DNA from 2 places in the Proteiniclasticum sp. genome. Region 2 is predicted to be linked to the other one. Evidence: a T-box and tRNA genes for the amino acid it is inferred to sense, from the RefSeq annotation. Region 2 holds a T-box; the other holds one or more tRNA genes.
The links. The T-box of region 2 lies ahead of asnS (asparagine--tRNA ligase). A T-box ahead of a tRNA ligase gene usually reads a tRNA of that ligase, here a tRNA-Asn.
Positions count from the first base shown of each region.

Region 1: it encodes a tRNA-Asn, which carries the amino acid that the T-box ahead of asnS (asparagine--tRNA ligase) is inferred to sense. The anticodon was not compared.

Region 1 covers NZ_DAMBTF010000002.1:6,086-14,976, reverse strand. Annotated here, with positions in the region: gene RTX25_RS01110 (helix-turn-helix transcriptional regulator) at 1-144, shown strand, start outside; gene RTX25_RS01105 (DUF2812 domain-containing protein) at 137-1,507, shown strand; gene RTX25_RS01100 (hypothetical protein) at 1,732-1,905, shown strand; gene RTX25_RS01095 (SIR2 family protein) at 1,930-3,291, shown strand; gene asnA (aspartate--ammonia ligase) at 3,566-4,549, opposite strand; T-box leader at 4,591-4,841, opposite strand; tRNA gene RTX25_RS01085 (tRNA-Asn) at 4,976-5,050, shown strand; gene RTX25_RS01080 (glycine--tRNA ligase) at 5,278-6,669, shown strand; gene RTX25_RS01075 (DUF624 domain-containing protein) at 6,806-7,501, shown strand; gene murD (UDP-N-acetylmuramoyl-L-alanine--D-glutamate ligase) at 7,505-8,875, shown strand.
Region 2 covers NZ_DAMBTF010000002.1:109,949-118,839, reverse strand. Annotated here, with positions in the region: gene RTX25_RS01565 (DegV family protein) at 33-884, opposite strand; gene RTX25_RS01560 (leucyl aminopeptidase) at 1,092-2,537, shown strand; gene RTX25_RS01555 (Xaa-Pro peptidase family protein) at 2,572-3,648, shown strand; gene RTX25_RS01550 (universal stress protein) at 3,738-4,607, opposite strand; gene asnS (asparagine--tRNA ligase) at 4,769-6,154, opposite strand; T-box leader at 6,238-6,448, opposite strand; gene murC (UDP-N-acetylmuramate--L-alanine ligase) at 6,586-7,977, opposite strand; gene purR (pur operon repressor) at 8,169-8,891, shown strand, end outside.

The DNA of each region.
Region 1 (8,891 bases), 100 kb from region 2:
AGAAAGAAAAACTATATCATCACCGAAGAAGGGCTGGGTGCTTTAATTAAAGAGCAGGAAAGACTAAGAACGCTCCTTGATGATGGAGTGAGACTTGTGGATAGAGCAGGGAATGAAAAAGTCTGGAGGGGAAAAGATGTTTAAAAAAGATCGGAGTAAAAGAATAAGGAAAAAGGTCCTGCTTTTCACGTCGACGCCTCTTGAGGTGTCCAGCCTGGAAGCTTTCTTTGAAAGGATGTCCGAGGAAGGGTTTATTGTAAAGGATGCCTTCGGATCATTTTATTTCTTTGAGGAGGCAGTGCCTAAAAAAAGAAAATTCTACGTGGACTATTTCTACAAAGCTTCTTCCATGGATATAGGCCTTGCTCCAGCCACTGAAGACTATCTGGATTACTGCAGAAAAACTTCCTGGACCCATGCTTTCAGCCACCGGAAGATGCAGTGTTTCTATAATGAAGACCTGAATGCACCTGGCATAGAAACGGAAGACGAATTTCGTTTTCGCTCCATATATAAGGCGGCTCTTCCAGAAGTTCTGCCTATACTGTTCACGGTGATCGTATTCGGATTTATGGGTGTGCAGTTTATCGAAAGCGCTTTGTCACAATATACTCAGTTTTCATTCTTCCTATCCTCAACGAATCTATTCGGTTTACTTCTGGGTGTCCTCATACTTGGATTTCAAAGTATCTTTGAAATCTGTCGTATCACTGCTTTTTATCTGAAGAACAGGAAGGCTCTTATGAGAGGCGATGGACTGGTGCTTGCTTCTCCGGAGAAAGCGGAGAAGATCGTGAAAGCAAGATTTTACGGCAAAGCCCTTCTTCTTATACCCCTGACTTGGATTTTAATGGACACTTTGACCGATTCATCTGCTGTGTTCTACAGCATGGGCATCCTTGTCGGACTTCTTCTTCTTTATACGGGTTTTACGAAGACGCGGTTCTCATCGAGAAAAGCCAACATTTTCGTGCTGGTTTTGATCACCTATATTCTGATGCTCTCAAGCACCTGGATTGTTTCGCAAGGTGCATTCGATAATGGAAACATACAGGGATACGAGATTCTTTCAATGGAAGAGCTTGGTTACCCTGCCGAACCAGGGTATAAGGAAGAGGAGTATATAGAGAAAGAGAGCGGGCTCCTTGCCTCTCATTTGAGTTTTTATAAAGGAATAACCTGGGAAGACTATCCTGCTTCGATAAGCGATGTCCAAGGTGTTCTCCCGTTTTACGAGGTGAGCAGTTTTGAAAGCTCAGTTCCATGGGTGATGAGTAAGTATCAGGAACTTTTCATGGAAGAGGGCATGATTGAGGAATCCATTGAAGAACAGTATCCTCTTCTGATCGAACTTGGCTATGAAGGGGTAGTGCTCAGGCAGCATCCATTACATAGTGCTCGTATGTTTCTTAAGAAGGACCACAGCATTCTTGTAGTGAGTACCCATGAACCTTTCTCTGAAGAAAAGGTTCTTCAAGTTCTTGAACTGGTGGAAGTTAAGCACTAATTTTGAAAGAACATAAAAGTGAGAAGTCGATGCAAACAGATTTTCGGGTTTTGCAACGACTTCTTTATTCCTATCTAAGATATTGTGTGCTTCTTAAATTCGATAATATATGCAATAGTAATAGAGCGATAAAATTATGTTGAAGTTCTTAGAGAAACATAGTATTGTGGTGAGGAAAATAGTTATACAACATAATATTGATAGATAACTAAGGAGGGTAAAGATTGAAAATTGATGATGTCATTAACAGATTTAATTCAACTCCTATTCTATTTATAGGATCTGGGATTTCAAGGCGATATTTGAATATGCCTGATTGGAAAGGTCTTCTGGAACATTTTGCGAAGTTGGTTTTTAATGATCCTTTTGTCTATAGCTCTTACGAGAATAAAGCTTAAATATTAGAATGCAAAGCTGGCATAATGCCTAAAATTGCAGAATTGATTCAAAATGATTTTGATGCGAAATGGTTTGTCGATCCTAGTATTAGAAAGGTTGATGGTGAAATTTTAAGTCAAATAAAAGATAGTGGATTATCACCATTTAAGGCTGAGATTTCAACATATATCAAACGGAAGACAAAGGTGGTATCTGCATATCAAGATGAAGTGAATATGCTTGCAAAAATCTCTGAAAAGAGTATTTCGGGAGTAATTACAACCAACTATGATTCTCTTCTTGAAGAAACATTAATTGGATTCAGAAAATATGTTGGACAGAATGAGTTGATTTTTTCTGCCATTCAAGGGATTGCCGAAATATATAAAATTCATGGATCAGTAGAAAATCCGGACAGTATTATTATTAATGAATCAGATTACTTAGCTTTTGATGAAAAGAGTACTTATCTGGCTGCAAAGCTGATGACGATTTTTATGGAGTACCCAATTATTTTTATGGGATATTCTGTAAGTGATGCGAATGTACAGAATATCATCAGGTCTATAGTAAGTTGCCTCGATGAAAAGCAGATCAAAATGCTTGAGGATAGGTTTGTATTTGTTGAATACAAGAAGGATATGGTTGGTGTTGAGGTAAATCCATTCACAATAATGATTGATAATAAACCTTTGGGGATGAGAAAAATGATATTGTCAGATTTTATGATATTATATCGTGCGATGGATACCAAAAAATCAAAGCTTCCAGTAAAAGTTTTGAGAAGATTTAAACAAGAATTATATGACTATACAATTACAAACGTACCAACCGCAAATTTAAGAGTTGCCGCGTTGGATGACAGTCGGGTGGATGACGAAGAACTTGTAATTGCGATTGGAAAAGTTTCGGACCTAGGACTTAGAGGACTTAGTGGAATTGATACAAATGAGTGGTACCGAAATATTGTTTTAGATGATTTAGAATTCTCTTCTGATGAACTTTTAGAGTATGCTTTCTCTAAAGTTCTTAGTCAGAACTCTGGAAAATTGCCAGTTAATAAGTATATTGTTTCGGCTACTAAAGAATTCCAAGAGTGCAAGGAGTTTGCGCAGAAATGGAAGTTTGATAACATAATTTCACCAACTATTCAAAAAAGCAGAAATTGCCTTGGTGGATACAGCTCTGTAAAACAAATATGGAATCTAGAAAAAGGTTCATTGGAACGAGCAACAAGGTTAATATCTCATCTTGAAAGGGCTCAAATTGATGTTGTTGAATTAGAAAGTGTTCTTAAAGAAATATTTGAGGAGGACTATAATTTATTGATAAATAGTAATCCTCCCATTAGGACAAACGTAAGAAGGTTAATCATGGTATATGATTTATTGAAGTGGGGAAATTAAAAGAGCCTCCAGACTCAAGCATTTGTAAACAAACACCGTACTGGAGACCCTTTTTGTTGCGACGCACCTATCAGAGTCAGCATCTATATATAGACACCTTTCTGTTCAGCACAATAGTGATTTAAGTTAATAAAATAATTATACAGATAGGTATGCAACTTGTAAACACCTAAATAATGTATTTAACTTGAACATAAAATTGGGTACAAGTGTAACAAATATCAAAGCGATTTGAACACAACTCCACATTAGTTCTGCACTGATATGAGTTATCCTAAAGAAGTGAGACGTTGATCTTGGCCATCTCTTCTCTGATTTTCTCAGGCCAGATGCTGCTCTGAACTTCTCCGATATGGTATTTCTTCAGCAGGAACTGACAGATTCTGGACTGGCCGATTCCGCCACCCATGGTCTGTGGAAGTTCTCCTTCAAGGAGCTGTCTGTGGAAGGGAAGGCTCATACGGTCCTCTTTGCCTGATTTTCCAAGCTGTGAAAGGAGCGCTTTCCTGTCTACTCTGATGCCCATGGATGAAAGTTCTAGAACATCATCATGAACGCCGTAGTAGAAGAGAAGATCGCCGTTCAGCTGCCAGTCATCGTAGTCAGGGGCTCTTCCGTCATGTTTTTCTCCATCAGGAAGAAGATCACCGATTCCGATGAGAAAATATGCACCGGTTTCTTTGGCAAAGGCTCTCTCTCTTTCCTTAGGTGTTTTATCCGGGTACTTTGCATAGAGTTCTTCTGTTGTGATGAAAGTGATGGTCTCAGGAAGTTCAGGGGTAAGAAACGGATACTTTTCTCTCAAGAGAATCTCCGCATCTTTGAAAATGGAATAGATGATACGCACGGTATCCTTAAGGGTTTCAAGGTTTCTGTCTCCTTCACCGATGATCTTCTCCCAGTCCCACTGATCCACATAGATACTGTGGATGCGGTCAAGGGTTTCATCACGTCTTATGGCATTCATGTTCGTGTAGAGGCCTTCACCCAAAGTGAATTCATAGTCCTTCAGGGCTTTTCTCTTCCACTTGGCAAGAGACTGAACGATTTCCACTTCTTTGCCTGTATCCAGGATATCAAAGGCTACAGGTCTTTCGATACCGTTCAGGTCATCGTTGATACCTGTTCCTCTTTCCACAAACAGTGGAGCGGAGACTCGTGTAAGCAGCAGTCTTTCAGAAAGCTCATGCTCAAAGAAAACTTTGGTCAGTTTGATGGCCTTCTGGGTTTCTTTCAGGGTCATGGTCGGTTTGTACATGGCGGTTTCCTCCTAAAATAAAAAATTCCTCTCCATCCCACAATAGGGACGAAAGGAAAGGCTCTTCCGCGGTACCACCCAGTTTAGCTTTTTATAAGCTCGCTTTTAAGATACAGACATGGTTATTGTCGATATCCGACTCCTATAACGGGGAGTTCCGGCCAGGTCTACTCGTTACCTTTCCTCTGGCAGCTCCGAGGTGTTCTTCAACCATGTTCATGTACCAGGATCACACCATCCCTGACTCTCTTAAACCTTAACCATGATTTACTTCTCTCATCTATGCTTTGTTATATTTCATTATAAGAACTTTCAGGCTGGAGTCAAGAATTATTTTTCGGATTTTTTGTATTGTGCCTGATTTATTTTTCGATTTAAGCCTTGCATTTATCTTTATCCTTGGTATAATAGTTTTTGTAATGACGTTCCGCGATAGCTCAATGGTGGAGCACTCGGCTGTTAACCGATAGGTTGGAGGTTCGAGCCCTCTTCGCGGAGCCATTTTTTTTAATTGAATATCTGCATTGAGAAAGAGAAGTAGTCATTCCCGATTTTTAGAGAGTATCCGGCAGGTGTAAGGATATATTAAGGATGACGAAGGGCGCTTTTGAGTAGAAATGGTATGTAAGAGCAGGGCTTATGCCAAGAAGGGTGGAACCGCGGATTATAAAATCCGTCCCTTCATGGTATAGGCTCTTTTTAGTTATTTCAGCATATATTGGAGGATGATTGTTATGGAAAAAACCATGGATAAAATTGTTGCCTTAAGCAAGGGAAGAGGATTTGTCTATCCTGGATCCGAGATCTACGGTGGGCTCGCTAATTCCTGGGACTACGGTCCATTAGGCGTTGAACTGAAAAACAACATAAAGAAGGCCTGGTGGAAGCGATTCATCCAGGAAAGTCCATACAATGTGGGACTTGATTCCGCGATCCTCATGAATCCGGAAGTCTGGGTGGCATCAGGTCACGTGGGCGGATTCTCAGATCCCCTTATGGACTGCAAGGAATGTAAGGCAAGATTCAGAGCGGATAAGCTTGTGGAAGACCACATGACAGAGCAGGGCGTTGAATATGCCTCAGCTGACGGATTCAGTGAAGAAGAGCTTAAGGGTTATATGGATGAGCACGGCATCGTGTGTCCGAAGTGCGGAAAGAAGAACTTCACGGAGATCAGAAAATTCAACCTGATGTTCAAGACATTCCTTGGCATCACAGATGATTCAAAGACAGAGATCTACTTAAGACCCGAAACCGCTCAGGGTATCTTTGTGAACTTCAAGAATATCCAGAGAACCTCAAGAAAGAAGGTTCCATTTGGTATCGGACAGATCGGTAAGTCCTTCAGAAATGAGATTACACCGGGTAACTTCATTTTCAGAACCAGAGAATTTGAACAGATGGAACTGGAATTCTTCTGCAAGCCAGGAACAGACCTTGAATGGTTCGAGTACTGGAAGAAATACTGCTGGGATTTCCTTCTTGATCTTGGTCTGACTGAAGAAAACATGAGAATGAGAAACCATGCACCGGAAGAGCTTTCTTTCTACAGTGTGGGTACAGCAGATATCGAATTCAGATTCCCGTTCGGATGGGGAGAGCTTTGGGGGATTGCGGACAGAACAGATTATGACCTAAAGCAGCATGCAGAGCACTCCAAGGCAGACATGAACTACCTTGATCCTGTAACCAACGAGAAGTTTGTGCCTTACTGCGTGGAACCTTCGGTAGGTGTAGACAGAATGCTTCTGTCATTCCTGTCGGATGCGTACACAGAAGAGGAACTGGAAGGCGGAGATGTGAGAACAGTGCTTAAGTTCCATCCGGCACTGGCTCCTGTTAAAGCTGCGGTTCTACCGCTGTCAAAGAAGCTTTCCGAGAAGGCTCTTGAAGTCTACGAGCAGCTATCCAAGCATTTCAACATCGAGTATGATGATGCGGGAAGCATCGGAAAAAGATACAGAAGACAGGATGAGATCGGTACACCGCTCTGCATCACAATAGATTTTGATACTTTAGAAGATCAGTCAGTTACAGTGAGAGACCGTGATACCATGGAACAGATCAGACTTTCTGTGTTTGATCTGGCTGACTATATCGAAAAGAAACTGGAATTCTAATAAAGACGGATAAGATGGAAGTATGCTGCTTCCATCTTATTTCCGTTATGCCATCAGGCAGATCAGGAGAGAGCGTTTGCAGTTTCAGAGAAATCAGATAGAATGAAAGTAGAATTTAAAGGAATCAGGAGGAAACATGAAAGAAAACAGCAGGAAAAAAACGTCTCAGAAACAGGTTGCGGAGACATCAGCTAAAAAGACTGTGGATAATGTCTACAATCTCATCATGGCCAATGCCATGTTCATCCTATTCAATATCCACATCCTGATTTATCTTATCTTTATCGGACAGCCGGAGAGCATCGGAACGTATTACCTCACCATGGGTGTATTAAGTCTGAATCTTGTGCCCAGCTATACCGCTCTCCTTTATACTGTGATGGCCATGAAAACCGAAAAGAAAAGTGTCGTCCGTCTGTTTATGGAAGGATACAGAAAGAGTGTAAAAACGGCTCTTCTCATCGGTGTGATCGGTACACTCATCATCACCTTCAGTCTCTACAATAATCTTTTCTTTATGATTGAAGGAATGGAATCCGCCTACTTCGCATCTCAGATGGGGATTTTCTTCACACTGTTTGCAGCTGCAGCTGCAGTGCCTGTTATGGTCCGTAATGATGGCGGGAAGTTCAGAGAAATCTTCAGAAAAACAAAAGACAGCTTTTTCAGACTCCTTTTAGGCGCAGCACTGGCTGTGCTGATTATGGGTCTATCCATATTCTTTGCACGCTATATCGTGTTCCCGCTGATATTCGGGTTCGGACTGGCTGCAATGGCTCAGGAAGCATTATCGGAAAAAGTACTGGCTCCGAAAAGAAAGGTAAGGAAATAAGCAATGAGCATAGATTTTAATCGTTTCAAACAGGATATTATAGGAAAAAAAGTTGGTGTTGTCGGACTTGGTGTGAGCAACATCCCGCTCATCAGATATCTGCTTACTTTAGGTGCAGAGGTCTACGGCTTCGACCAGAGAAAACTTGAAGCGCTTTCTCAGGAAGTGCATGATTTCAGAAGTGAGGTCAGGCTTTCCTTAGGAGAGAACTATCTTGATGATTTGAAGGGTCTTGATATGATCTTCAAGACACCGGGGATGCGCATTGACCATCCCGCTCTTCTAAGCGCAAAGGAAGAAGGCGCAGTGATTACTTCAGAGATGGATGAGTTTCTCAAGTACTGCAGCGCAAGAACCATCGGAATCACCGGAAGCGACGGAAAAACCACGACTACAACTGTAGTGGGGGAAATTCTGAAAAAAGCAGGCTATCATGTATATGTGGGTGGAAATATCGGGACACCGCTCTTTACAAAGCTTGATGAAATCAAGCCAAGTGATGTGGTTGTTCTGGAACTGTCGAGTTTTCAGCTCATGACCATGACGAACTCACCGGAAATCGCCATCGTGACAAATCTTTCGCCCAATCATCTGGACATGCATAAAGACATGCAGGAGTATATCGAGGCGAAGATGAATATCTTCCGTTACCAGAAACCTGGAGATCTCCTGATTCTCAATGAAGACAACGAAATCACAAAATCCTTTGCCCCACTTGCTAACGGGAAGGTGGAGTTCTTCTCCTCAAAGAATGAAAATGAAGATGCATACTTCAGCGACGGCAGTCTGTACCTGCGCTATGAGCGTATTGTGGATCTTTCTGAAATGAAGGTGAAGGGCGTACACAATGCTGAGAATTTTCTTGCCGCATTCCTTGCAGTGGAGGATTTTGTGCAGAAACCCATCATGAGAGAACTTGCACTTTCCTTCCCGGGCGTCAAGCACAGATGTCAGTTCATAAGAGAGCATGAAGGCGTAAGATATTATAACGACTCCATCGCCTCCAGTCCCACAAGAACTCTTGCAAGCATCAGCTCACTGGAGAAGAAAGTGAATGTCATTCTGGGCGGCTATGACAAGCAGCTTGACTTCGCTCCTCTTGCGGAAGAAGGATATAAATACATCAAAAATGCCATTCTGGTGGGTGACACCCGCCATAAGATCCAGGAATCATTCAGAACTGCATCGAAGAAGTCCGGACAGCAGATCCCCATACATATGGCTGAAACCTTTGAAGATGCAGTGAAAAAGCTGAGAGCGATCAGCCAGGAGGGTGACCTTGCGATTCTTTCACCGGCCTGTGCAAGTTTTGATCTGTTCAGGAATTTTGAGGAACGAGGAGACCGGTTTGTGCAACTGGTCAATGAATTCTAAAAAATATTACGGTTCA
Region 2 (8,891 bases):
TTGTAATATAGGCTGACATTTACGTCAAGTTCCTACTTTCCTGTAATTCTCTCCACGCAGATTCCAAGAAGTCCTTTTCCTGTATGAACGCCTAGAGCCGGGCTGATCTGTCCGTATTCAAGGGAGAGGATTCCTGGAAGGTCTTTGATTCTTTCTACCATGGCTACCGCTTCTTTCTTCGCGCCGCCATGCATGACCCATACTTTACATTTGGTCTTTTCCAGATTTTCCTGCAGGATGCTGATCAGTTTGTTGTAAGCCTGCTTTGCACCTCTTGCCTTATCTACGGTATAGTATACGCCCTCTTCATTAACGGAGATGATCGGCTTGATGTTGAGCATTTCTCCGATTGTTCCTGCGACCTTACCGATTCTTCCCCCTTTGATGAGGTACTCTAGTGTTGCGACATAGTAGTACGTATCAACGTTTTTCTTAAGAGCTGGAAGGATCTCCTTGATTTCGCCGAAGGATTTGCCTTCTTTGACCAGCTGAGCTGCCCTTTTGGCCTGAATACCTTCAGCCATGGAAAGATTGAGTGTATCGAAAACGAATGTTTCAATTTCAGGATATTCTGCCGCCAAGAGCGAAACGGAGTTTGCTGTTCCGGAAAGACCGCTTGAAATCATGACGCCGATGGCGTGGGTATAGCCTTCTCTGATCAGATTTTTGAAAAGCTCATCAATATCCTCACCTTTAGGCAGGCTGGTCTTTGGCACTTCTTTATCGAAGTTTTCATAGACTTCATCAGGACTGATTTCGACTCTGTCACGATAGGTTCTATCTTCATATATAATCTGTAAAGGGAGTATTTTTATGCCGTATTCCTGAATATCTTCTTCTGTAAGATCACAGGCACTATCGGTAAAAACTGCTATTTTTTCCATTTATCTTTCCTCCGAACGATTTTTCTTTACTCAAGTATAACATCTGGAAAGAAGTCGGGCAATGAAGATAGTGTGAATAACTTGAGTGCGTAAGGAGTACAGAGATTTACTCTATGCATTATAGATTAGAATGAGACCACCTTATATTTTCAATTCGCTTATAGTAGAATGAAAGTTAGATATTTAATGAAAGGGCGGTTTAACAGTATGAAGATAACAATAGGACAGAAGTATGATGCGGAAATGATTCTCGTGTTCAAAGGAAAAGGCTCTGAGGATCACGAAAATATCCTCAGCCGTCTCTCCGAAAAGAACCTATTCAAGGGTGAAGAAGGAGAAGTGTTCAGTCTGGTGAATATGGAAACCGGACGTTCACAGATTTTCCTGGGAATCGGAGAAGAAGATCAGGCTGACGAGGAAATATTAAGACTTGCGGCATTTAAAGGGGCTAAGGAACTTTCCAGACTGAAAATCAGTGAAGCCTCAGTAAAGCTTACAAAGCTGCCAAATCTCTGCTACAGGAAATCGACCAAAGCATTTGCAGAAGGTCTATATCATGCGGAGTACAGATTCGATCAGTACCTTTCCAAGAAGCAGGAATTCAGCCTTGCTGAAGTTTCATTTGATCTTCTGCCAGGAAAGGAAGAAAAGGTGCTTCCAGGGCTTAAGGAAATTGAGCATCTGATGGATGGTATATTCCTCACCCGTAACCTCATCAACGAGCCGGCGATTTCTCTGACACCAGAAGTGCTTGCACAGGCAGCTAAATCGGAACTTGAGCCTCTTGGCATTGAAGTTGAGATTCTTGACCGTGCTGAGTGTGAAGCCCTGGGTATGAAGGCATTTCTTGCCGTCGCCAAGGGATCGACCAATGAACCTCGTGGAATCATCATGAGATACAGAGGAGGAAATGATGAAGCTCCGGTAGGGCTTGTGGGCAAGGGTGTCACCTTTGATACAGGCGGATACTCCATAAAGCCAGGACCATCCATGATCACCATGAACGGGGATATGGGCGGATCAGGTGCAGTGATCGGAGCCATGAAGGCTATCGCACTGAATAAGCTTGAAAAGAACGTGACCGCTGTAGTGCTTGCAACGGATAATATGATTTCAGGTGACGCTTTCGTACCTGGAGACATCATAGGATCCATGGCAGGAAAGACCATTGAGATTCATACAACAGATGCTGAAGGAAGACTGACGCTTGCTGATGCGGTCTACTACATCATAAAGAAGGAAGGCGTAAAAGAAGTTGTCGATGTGGCGACGCTTACAGGTGCATGCGTAGTGGCTCTAGGAGAGTTCAATACCGGTGCGTTCACAAACAATGAAGAACTGTTAGGAAAAATCAGAGCTGCGGCAAAAGAGGCTGGAGAGCCTGTATGGCAGCTGCCGCTTTCAAAGGAATACCATAAACTGATCAAGGGAGATCGTGGAGATCTGAAGAATTCAGGTGGAAGATGGGGCGGTGCCAGCACAGCTGCAGCATTTATCGAAGCATTCGTGGAGGACACACCATGGGTACATCTTGATATCGCCGGAACTTCCGATATCGCAGGAGCCAGAGGATACCTGCCTAAGGGTGCTACAGGCATGCCGGTCAAGACACTCTACTACTATGTCAAAGGCGAGAACAAAGGCGGATGCTGATTATCTGCTCCTAGTATATGAGGATGTGATTTATATGTTTGATCAAAGAATCGAAAAACTGAGAGAAATCATGAAGGATAACAGCCTGAAACAGATTCTGGTCACCGATGCTCCTTCGATCTTTTACCTGACAGGGAGATGGATCGATGCCGGAGAGAGACTTCTTGTTCTCCTGGTCAAAGAATCAGGCACACCTTTACTTTTCATCAATGAGCTGTTTCCGGAGAAGGTCTCTTCCGATCTGCAGTTTGTCTGGACAAAAGACACCACGGATTCCATCGGGCTCCTTGCAGAACATATTGAGGAGGATGTAGTCCTCGGTATCGATAAAAACTGGCCATCAGGATTTCTTCTGAAGCTTATGGGCACTCTCGGCACAGCAAACTTCGTCAATTCTTCGCTGCTTCTGGACAGAATCAGGGCACAGAAGGATGAGGAGGAGATCGAATTCATGAGGGCTGCATCAAAACTCAATGACGACGCCATGATGATGCTCATCGATTCCCTCGATGAGGATATGACGGAAAAAGAGATGGAAGATACGCTCAAAGTGATCTATGACAACCTTGGCGCTGACGGGTTCTCCTTTATGCCGATCATCGCCTACGGTAAAAACGGTGCCAATCCCCACCATGAAAACAGTCACCGTCTGTTGAAGAAAGGTGACTCCATCATTCTCGACATCGGATGCAGAAAAGACAACTACTGCGCCGATATGACAAGAACCGTCTTTTTCGGTGAAGTCAGCGAGAAGGCCAGAGAAGTCTATGAGACAGTTCTTGAAGCCAATATGAAGGCGATAGAAAAGGTCAGACCAGGTGTAAAATTCAGTGAAGTCGATGCCGCTGCACGAAATGTCATTGAAGAGAAGGGTTATGGAAAATTCTTCAACCACAGGACAGGCCACTCCATCGGAATTGAAGTTCATGAATACGGTGATGTTTCCTCGGCAAATGATGAGGTGCTGAAACCCGGAATGATCTTTTCTGTGGAACCTGGCATCTATCTTGAAGGTGAACTGGGGGTTCGGATTGAAGATCTCATCCTTGTCACTGAGGATGGTTATGAGAATCTCAATCATCATTCCAAAGAACTGACCATAATCGATTAATCCCCGGATGATGAAATAACCCGAGCAAAAAAACATAAAAGCCTGGCGTCTTAGCCAGGCTTTTGCATTGTCTTTATAAGAGGAACAGATTATTCTTTCTCGCTGGGGATCAGAAGCACCGATGCATTTGCACGCCTTGCAATGTTATTGCTGTTGCTTCCGATGAAGATGTCCCTCATGATTCCTTTACCCTGTCTGCCGAGTATGACAAGGTCAACCTCATTTTCATTGATTACACGGTTGATTTCCCGGAAAGGTCTGCCCATTTCCAGGATAACCTCAACTTTGACATCGCCAAGTTCCTCCAGCCTCACTCTCAGTGCGGTAAGGCGGTCTCTATCGATCTGATTGAACTCGATGATCCTGTAATCAAGATAAGGACTGATTTTGGAAATATCCTGGATGTGCATGAGGGTTACTCTCTTTAAGCCCTGCTCCACCATTTTTTCCAGATAAGTGAATGCATGATGAGCATTTTCCGAAAAATCCGTAGGGAAGAGGACATGGCTGTGATAGGACATCCCCTGCATGGGTACGGAGTAGTAGTTTCCAGCATCATCTTCATGAATTCGCACAATCATTATAGGTTTTGTCGGCATCTGAATAAGCTCATAGGCGAACTCTGAATCGAAAATTCTTTTGCCGAGTGAGGATTCCTTTGCACCAACGAGGATCAGTGAACCGAAGGTTTCATCATCATGAACCACTTTGTTGATTTCTTCCATGGGGAGATCCTTTAGCTCCAGCACACTGGTTCTGATTCCCTTGTTTTTCAGGCTTTCCAGGTCTTTTTCCAGATCGCTTCCCGCATAAGGCACTGAGTTCTGCTCTCCGCGGGATACAATATGATTAGCCAGCACAATTTCTTCTGCCCCTAAAAATCTGAGGGATTCTGCGAATTTCAGGACTAAATGATCGTAGGGTGACATCTGATTGACAACAATGAGTTTCTTGAACATAACACTTTCCCCCTTGATGATCTTTCTATACCCTTATATTACCATCAATATATTGAAAATTACGATAATTTAACGGAAATTTTATAATCTTTATATCTTCATGAGGACAGTCTGGCAATGAAAAAGAGAGAGAACACTGATTCTCTCTCTTTGGAATACTGTTAAAATTCTGCGTTATGGGTCGTTCTTGGGAACGGAATAACGTCTCTGATGTTTGTCATACCTGTGATGTACATGATGAGTCTCTCAAAGCCCAGTCCGAAACCGGCATGCTTTGTTCCGCCGAATTTTCTCAGCTCAAGATACCACCAGTAATCTTCCTTGTTGAGGCCAAGCTCTTCAAGTCTTGCAAGGAGCACGTCCATTCTTTCTTCTCTCTGGGAGCCTCCGATGATTTCGCCGACACCAGGTACAAGGCAGTCCATGGCAGCTACAGTTTTTCCGTCATCGTTCTGTCTCATGTAGAAAGCCTTGATTTCCTTAGGATAGTCAGTCACGAATATCGGCATCTTGAAGATCTCTTCTGTAAGATATCTTTCGTGTTCAGTCTGAAGATCATTTCCCCAGGTGATAGGGAAATCAAATTCCTTTCCGGACTTCTCTAGAAGCTCAACAGCTTCGGTATAGGTAACGCGCTTGAAATCTGATTCAACAATGAACTGCAGTCTTTCAATCAGCGTCTTGTCCACGAACTGGTTGAAGAAGGCGATTTCTTCCGGCGCATTCTCCATACAGTAGCTGATGACGTACTTCAGCATATCTTCTGCAAGGTTCATATCGTCCTTAAGATCGGCAAAGGCGATTTCAGGTTCGATCATCCAGAACTCAGCGGCATGTCTTGCGGTATTTGAGTTTTCGGCTCTGAAGGTTGGTCCGAAGGTGTAGACATCTCTGAATGCCAGAGCATAGGCTTCCGCATTCAGCTGACCGGAAACCGTAAGGTTCGATTCCTTGCCGAAGAAATCTTCGCTGTAGTCGATGTCTCCTGATTCGGTGAGTGGAGGGTTTTTAGGATCAAGGGTGCTCACTCTGAACATCTCTCCTGCACCTTCCGCATCGCTTCCTGTGATGATGGGGGTATGGACATAGACAAAGCCTCTGTCCTGGAAGAACTGGTGAATCGCATATGCTGCAAGGCTTCTCACTCTGAATACTGCAGAATAGGTGTTTCCTCTTGGTCTTAGATGAGCGATGGTTCTGAGGTATTCAAAAGTATGTCTCTTCTTCTGAAGCGGGAAGTCAGAACTTGAGCTTCCTTCCAGTATGATTTCAGTAGCCTTGATTTCAAAAGGCTGTTTTGCATCAGGTGTATGGATCACCGTACCGGTTACGGTGATTGCAGTTGCGATATGATATTTTGAGACTTCAGTGAAGTTTGACAGTGACTCATCAAAAACGATCTGTGCGTTCTTGAAGAAACCTCCGTCATTCAGTTCTATGAAACCAAAGGCTTTTGATACCCTTGAGGTTCTGATCCAGCCGGATAGCTTTACGCTCTGTCCGTCAAAGTCGCTGGTGCTTCGGTATAATTCCTTGACTCTTACCATGATAACTCCTTCTTTCTTGTGTATTCTGATCTCTCTGATCAGTTATTTCTATTTTCTGGAAACAAAAAAGACCATCGTCTCCATAAAGGGACGAGGATCTCGCGGTACCACCCAATTTACAAGGGAGAAATCCCTTGCCACTTTATCCTGTAACGGTCAGGTCCGTCCCAATGTACTTGGTTTCCAGAGGGATGCTCAGGGGCGTTTTTCATCAGGGGCTTTCTGCTGAACTTTCACCATCATCAGCTCGCTGCAAGGAGTTACCCGGATTACTCTTCCCGTCATTGCATTTATATCTTATTTTGCTTAATTCAGTATATAACAAAAGACTTTGAATGACAAGAGTATGCACGGGAGAATGAGATGGATGAGCAGCATGAAAAAAGACCAGGCACAGCATAGTGATCTGTGACTGGTCAATGGTATTCCTGTTATTCTTCAGGCAGAAGTCCTTTAAGATGCTCTGCTACCTTAACAGACTCTCCTGCACCCATGGTGAGGACGATGTCCCCAGGCTGAAGAAGACTTACAAGATGCTTTGCAGCGTCGGAAAAATCGGTGAAGTTTACGGTATCCACAGTCTTTCTCCTTCTGATGGCATCACCAAGTTCCTCTGAGCTGACAAGGCCAGTGTCAGGTTCTCTTGCTGCGAAGATCGGAAGAAGAGTCAGGCTGTCCACCTGGTCAAAGCAGGAGACGAACTCGTCGAAAAGAGCTTTTGTCCGGGTATAGGTATGGGACTGGAAGACCACATGGATCTTTCTGTGTTCCATCTTGAGCACGGTGTCGATGGCGTTACTGATTTCACCGGGATGGTGGGCATAGTCATCGATGACCATGATTCCGTTTTTTGTATAGAGATGCTGGAATCTCTTGTCAACGCCGAGATATCCTTCAAGGCCTTTTATGATCGCTTCAACGGAAATCCCTGATGAGAGGGATGCTCCTATGGTACCGAGGGCATTATAGATGTTGAACTCTCCCGGAACCTTCAGTGTGATCTCCATGAGGTGGACATCGTTTCTATAAACACTGAAGGTGGCTCTGCCGCTCTTGTCAAAGGAGATATCCTTCGCCCGCAGCTCACCCTTATGAATTCCGAAGGTGAGGGTTTTCACCTTGGCATCTCTAAGGACATAGTCCATGCTTTTATCATCGGCGTTGGCAACAACGATACCGTCTTTGGGCATGACCGTCAGGTATTCTCTGAAGGTGTCGAGAATATGCTGAAGATCCCTGTAGTAATCCAGATGATCCGCTTCAATATTAAGAATCAGCGCCACTTTGCCCGGGAAACGGAGAAAGGATGCCTTGTATTCACAGGCTTCAGTGATGAACAGATCGCTGTCCCCGATTCTGTAGTTTCCTCCGATGAGCGGAAGATTACCGCCTACAAGGATTGTAGGGTCGGCATCTGCTGCCATGGCCACCGCGGAGAGCATAGAAGTTGTTGAGGTCTTCCCGTGGGTTCCGGTAACGGCTATGGAGTTTGTGAAGTTCTGGATGATATGTCCGAGAAATTCAGCTCGGTCATAGGTTGTGATACCTGAAGCTCTCGCCTGCATGAGCTCCTCATTGTCATCTCTTATGGCGGCGGTATAGACCACAATATCCTGGTCTGTAATATTTTCTTTATGATGGCCGAAAAATATTTCAGCTCCTTTTTCTCTCAGTCTTTTCACATTGTCGGATTCCTTGAAATCGGAACCTGAAACCTTGATGTTCGAATTAAGAAGGATGGCTGCAAGACCGCTCATGCTGACTCCGCCGATTCCGATAAAATGAACCTTCTTGTTTTCGTATTCTTTAAGATCAAATAACATTTAAACACTTCCTTCCATCCAATATCATAATACATATGCCGCTCAATTCAAAGAAAATTATTGATTAGAATGAGGTGGGTGAAAACTGTAAAAAGGTTAGGTTACAATACGAATATTAAATCATAGTATATTGTAAAACATTCGATAATGTTATAAAATTAAAAGAGATTAATCCAAGTAGGAGGATCATTATGCAAAAATATTCAAGAAATAGCCGAATCAGCGCTATTACGAAAATCTTGATTGAAAACCCGAATAAGATCATGAGTCTTAATTATTTTTCTGAAATGCTCAATGCTGCAAAATCCACCATCAGTGAAGATATCCTGGTTATCCGGGAGATTCTGGAATCTCTCGATATGGGCAAAATAGAAACCATAGCCGGCGCTACCGGTGGAGTAAGATATGTGGCCAGAATGGGTGAGCAGGAGGAAAGAGATTTTGCGGAGTCCATATGCGAGACGCTAAGAGACAAATCAAGAATCGTTCCTGGTAATTTTCTGTACATCACGGATATCATGCTTGATCCTACCATCGTTCATCGCGCGGGAATCGTCCTGGCGTCCAAGTTTTCCAAAGCGAAGGCAGATTATGTCATTACAGTGGAAACCAAGGGTATACCTCTGGCCTATGAAGTGGCAAGATATTTAGGTGTACCGCTTATTGTTGCCAGAAAGAACTCAAAAGTGACAGAAGGCACAAGCGTCACCATCAATTATGTATCTGGTACCACCGGAAGACTGGCCAACATGGGTCTGGCCAAGCGTACCCTTAAATCTTCCTCAAGATGCCTTTTCATTGATGACTTCCTGAGAGCGGGAGGCACTGTGAACGGAATCGCCGATCTTCTCAATGAATTTGACTCAGAGCTCATCGGTATCGGTGTTCTTGTCGACAACAAGGAAGTGCCCAAG